2 regions of the Micromonospora sp. NPDC005806 genome follow, and region 2 is predicted to be linked to the other one. Evidence: riboswitches for the same ligand, from Rfam matches in the RefSeq annotation. Region 2 holds a riboswitch; the other holds the start of a gene.

Region 1 (2,196 bases), on a different contig from region 2:
CGCCGGCCCCCTCCGCCGCCGTCCGCAGCGCGGCCACCAGCCGACGCGGGTCGACCTGGTGGTCGCCGGGGGCGACCGCGCCGCCGCGCACGCGGGGGGCCAGCGCCGGCTCGCGGTCCCGCAGCTCCGAGGGGCGCAGCGGCGTGATCGGCAGGCCCAACCCCTGCTGGTACGACCAGAGCCGGCGCGCCTCGGCCAGGTCGTCGGCGGTCAACCCGACCACCAGGGTGCCATCGGTGCGGTAGCCGACGTCAGCGCCGGCGGCCTCGACCAGCTCGGCGGCGAAGCCCGGCCAGCGGGCGGCGGACTCGGCGAGCAGCCCGGTCAGCTCGTGCTCCCCGAAGTACGCCTCGGCGACCGGCGACAGCATCCCCGCCGCGACCTGCGAGGCGCCCGACCCCGGGGCGGGATCGTGGACCGCCACCCGCAGTCCACGGGACGCGCAGCGCCACGCGATCGCCAGCCCGACCGGTCCCGCCCCCACGATGGCGACGTCCGGTCGGGTCAGCACGTCAGCGCCGCGAGCAGCGCCGCGGTGGCCCGGGCCGGATCGGCGGCCCCGGAGAGTGCTCCGACCACCGCCACCCCGTACGCCCCGGCGGCCCGCAACGCCGGCACCGCCGCGGCGGTCACCCCGCCGATCGCGATCACCGGCACGTCCACCGCCCCGGCGACCGCGCGTAGCCCGGCGGGGCCGATCGGATCGGGCAGGCCGGACTTGGTGGTGGTGGCGTGGCAGGGGCCCACGCCCAGGTAGCTGGCCCCGGCGGCGACCGCCGCAGCGGCGCCGCCCGGCTCCCGGGCGGTCGCGCCGAGCACGGCGCCGGCCCCGAGCACGCGGCGGGCGGCCGGCACCGGCAGGTCGTCCGCCCCGACGTGCCCGCCGTCGGCGTCCACCGCCAGCGCCACGTGCAGCCGGTCGTTGACCAGGCACGTCGCCCCGTACGACCGGCACAGCGTGACGACCCGGCGGGCCAGCTCGTAGGCCTCGCGGTCGGTGGCGTCGTCCTCCACCCGGACCTGGACGACCAACTCGGCGTGGGCCACCGGCAGGGCGGCCCGCAGCACGCCGAGGGGGTCCCGCCCCGGCCGGGTGTCGGTGATCAGATGCAGTCGTCCCAGGGACGGCACGGCAACACTCCTCCCTGCGCCGGCATTACCCGGATCAGGTTCGACGGTCGGGGGCTTCCAGCCCCCCTCTCAGCCCGGTTGCACCGGGCTCCCGTGGGTCACTTGCGGCCTACCGTACGACGTTCCCCCGGATCCGCCAAGGGCGGGTGACACTTTTCCCACCCACCGTCGCGAGTGGAGGCAGGGACAATGCGTGACCATCCACTCACGCCATGCTGTCCGGGTGCCCTCACCCGCACGACCTGCATGGCGTTCCACTGATCGGTCGGGGTCACGAGCCGGGGCGGAAAGCACGCTGCCCCGGGGCCGTCGGGTGGCACCAGGGCAGCGAAGGGTGGGTCAGAGGATGGCGTCGAGGGCGTCAAGGTCCTCGTCGGTCGGCTGCCAGGCGCCGGCCTCGGCGTTGGCGCGTACCTGCTCGGGAGTGGTGGCGCCGGCGATCACCGAGGTCACCGCCGGGCGGGCGGCCAGCCCGGCGATGGCCACCTGGAGCATGGTGAGCCCGCGCTCGGCCGCGTACGCGTCGATCGCCTCGATGGTGTCCCAGTCGGCCGCGGCCAGCCGCTCGGCGTACCGGCCGCCGCCGGAGAGCCGGCTGCCGGCGGGTGGCGCCTCGTCCCGCTTGTACTTGCCGGTGAGCAGGCCGTTGGCGAGCGGGAAGAACGGCAGCATGCCCAGGCCGAACCGCTCGCAGGCGGGGATGACCTCGGCCTCCACGCTCCGCTGCAGGAGGGAGTAGTGGTTCTGCGCGGAAATGAACCGGGTGCGGCCCTGGGTCGACGCCGTCCAGTCGGCGTCGGCGATCTGCCAGCCGGCGAAGTTCGAGTTGCCCAGGTAGCGGACCTTGCCGGCGCGGACCAGGTCGTCCAGGGCGGCGAGGGTCTCGTCGATCGGGGTGCCCGGGTCGGGCTCGTGCATCTGGTACAGGTCGATGTGGTCGGTGCCGAGCCGGCGCAGCGACGCCTCGACCGCGCGGGCGATGTACCGGCGGGCGCCCCGGGCACCGAAGTCCGGCCCGTTCAGGCCGTGCATGTCCATGCCGAACTTGGTGGCGACCACCACGTC
Region 2 (2,196 bases):
AGCAACCGGTCGCCGGGCGTCCCGGTGGCGTGCCGGGGTAGCACGGTGCGGCCCGGTACCCAGACGCCGGCCGCGGCGAGCGCGTCGCCGTGCGCGGCGAAGACCGCGTCGGGCGGACCGTCGGCCCGCACCCCGCCGCCGGCTTCCAGCACGACCACCCGGTCCACCAGCGGCAACGCCTCGGCCACCCGGTGCTCCACCAGGATCAGCGTGGTGTCGGCGTCGAGGGCGTCCGCGACGGCCCGGCGGACCAGCGTGGCGCCGGCCGGGTCGAGGTTGGCGGTGGGCTCGTCGAGCAGCAGCAGCCCCGGGCGCAGGGCGAGCGCCCCGGCCAGGGCGAGCCGCTGCTGCTCGCCGCCGGAGAGGGCCGCGGTGGGCCGGTCCCGGTGGTACGGGAAGCCGACCCGGCGCAGCGCCTCGTCCACCCGGGGCCAGATCTCCTCGGCGGGTACGCCCCGGTTCTCCAGCCCGAACGCGACGTCGTCGCCGCAGCGGGCCATCACCAGCTGGGTCTCCGGGTCCTGGAAGACGATGCCGACCCGCTCCCGGGCCTTGCGCGGGTCGAGTCCGTCGATCTCGGCGATGCCCTCCTGCTCGCCGGAGTCCTCCGGCAGCAGTCCGGCGAGCGTCGCCAGCAGGGTGCTCTTGCCGGCCCCGGAGGGCCCGAGCAGCAGCACCCGCTCCCCCCGGTCGATGCGCAGGTCCACCCCACGCACCGCCCACTCTTTCCGCCCGGCGTGCCGCCACCCGAACCCCCGCAACTGCACCGCGCTCACCGCGCCACCCCCTCCCCTCCGATGATCATGAAGTTGGCGGCAGTTTCAGAGATCCACATCGCCGTCAACTTCATGATCAACACGATGAGGGTGGGGGCGTCAGACCGTGGCGCGGTCGCGGCCGGCGGGGAAGCGGTCCAGGACGCCGGTGTTGGCCAGGGCACGGGTGAGGTAGACGCTGCCCAGGCCGGCGATGACCGTGGCGCTGACGACGGTCAGCAGGGCGTACGGGATGCGGTAGCTGACCAGGTCGGTGGCCTTGTTCCAGTACACGAAGTCGAAGATCGCCGCGGTCAGGCCGGTCAGCGCGCCGGCCAGCAGGGCGGCCGGCAGCCGGTACGAGCGGTAGCGGAACGCGGCGAAGGCCAGCTCCGCGCCGACGCCCTGCATCAGCCCCTGGACGATGACGATGCCGCCCCACTGGCTGCCGAGCAGCGCGGAGACGATCGCCGCCACCAGCTCGCAGTAGAGCGAGGCGCCGGGCTTGCGGATGACCAGGCCGCCGAGGACGGCCGGCACCAGCCAGACGCCGTAGATGAGGGTCTGCGCCGGCGGGAAGAAGGCGAAGGCGGCGTCGGTGGCGCCCCAGACCAGGCCCCAGGCCCAGAAGATGACGCCGAAGGCGACCGCGATCACCGAGGCGACCACGATGTCGATGGTGCGCCAGCGGTTGTTGTTGTCCATTGGTGAGCTCCCAGTTCTCAAGGGGGAACCAGGAGAAGACGCACGCCGCGTCCGGATCACCGGACGGCGGCGCGGCTGGAGGTCGACCGAACTCCCTGCGCTGGCATTACCCAGATCAGGTACCGAGGGTCTGCGGGCACCGGCCCGCACTCTCAGCGCTGTGCGCTCCCCTGTCGGATATGAAGTTGTCTCGACGCAGACGCTAGCACCGACCCCCGTCCGCGGCCCAGCAGGGCGATCGCCGACGGGCCCGGTGGGTAGGGTGGCGATCATGCGGGTCGACGCGCGAGGTCTGACGTTCGAGGTACGCACCGGTGGCCCGGAGGGCGCCGAACCCGTCCTGCTGCTGCACGGCTTCCCCCAGCACGGCGGTGAGTGGGACGACGTGGTGCCCGCGCTGCACGCCGCCGGGCTGCGCACGTACGCGCTGGACCAGCGGGGCTACTCGCCGGGCGCGCGGCCGACGGCGGTCGAGGCGTACCGGATCCCGGAGCTGGTGGCGGACGTGGCCGCCGTGCTCGACGCGCTCGGGGTGACCTCCGCCCACCTGGTCGGGCACGACTGGGGCGCGATCGTGGCGTGGGGCCTCGCGGCGGCCCACCCGGAGCGGGTCCGGACGCTGACCGCGGTCTCGGTGCCGCACCCGGCGGCGATGGGCCACGCGCTCGCCACCGACCCGCGGCAGAAGGCCCGCTCGTCCTACATCGCGCTGTTCCGCAAGCCGGGCAAGGCGGAG

The links. Region 2 has a riboswitch for thiamine pyrophosphate ahead of ACFYOS_RS24475 (ECF transporter S component). Riboswitches for the same ligand answer to the same signal wherever they lie in the genome.
Region 1: it holds a riboswitch for thiamine pyrophosphate, as region 2 does, so the genes downstream of both, thiE (thiamine phosphate synthase) here and ACFYOS_RS24475 (ECF transporter S component) in region 2, are expected to answer to the same signal.

Annotation. Positions count from the first base shown of each region.
Region 1 is NZ_JBIAIL010000001.1:375,246-377,441, forward strand. It holds gene thiO (glycine oxidase ThiO) at 1-511, opposite strand, end outside; gene thiE (thiamine phosphate synthase) at 505-1,131, opposite strand; TPP riboswitch at 1,126-1,235, opposite strand; gene ACFYOS_RS01790 (aldo/keto reductase) at 1,471-2,196, opposite strand, start outside.
Region 2 is NZ_JBIAIL010000026.1:87,087-89,282, forward strand. It holds gene ACFYOS_RS24470 (ABC transporter ATP-binding protein) at 1-776, opposite strand, end outside; gene ACFYOS_RS24475 (ECF transporter S component) at 876-1,460, opposite strand; TPP riboswitch at 1,535-1,642, opposite strand; gene ACFYOS_RS24480 (alpha/beta fold hydrolase) at 1,732-2,196, shown strand, end outside.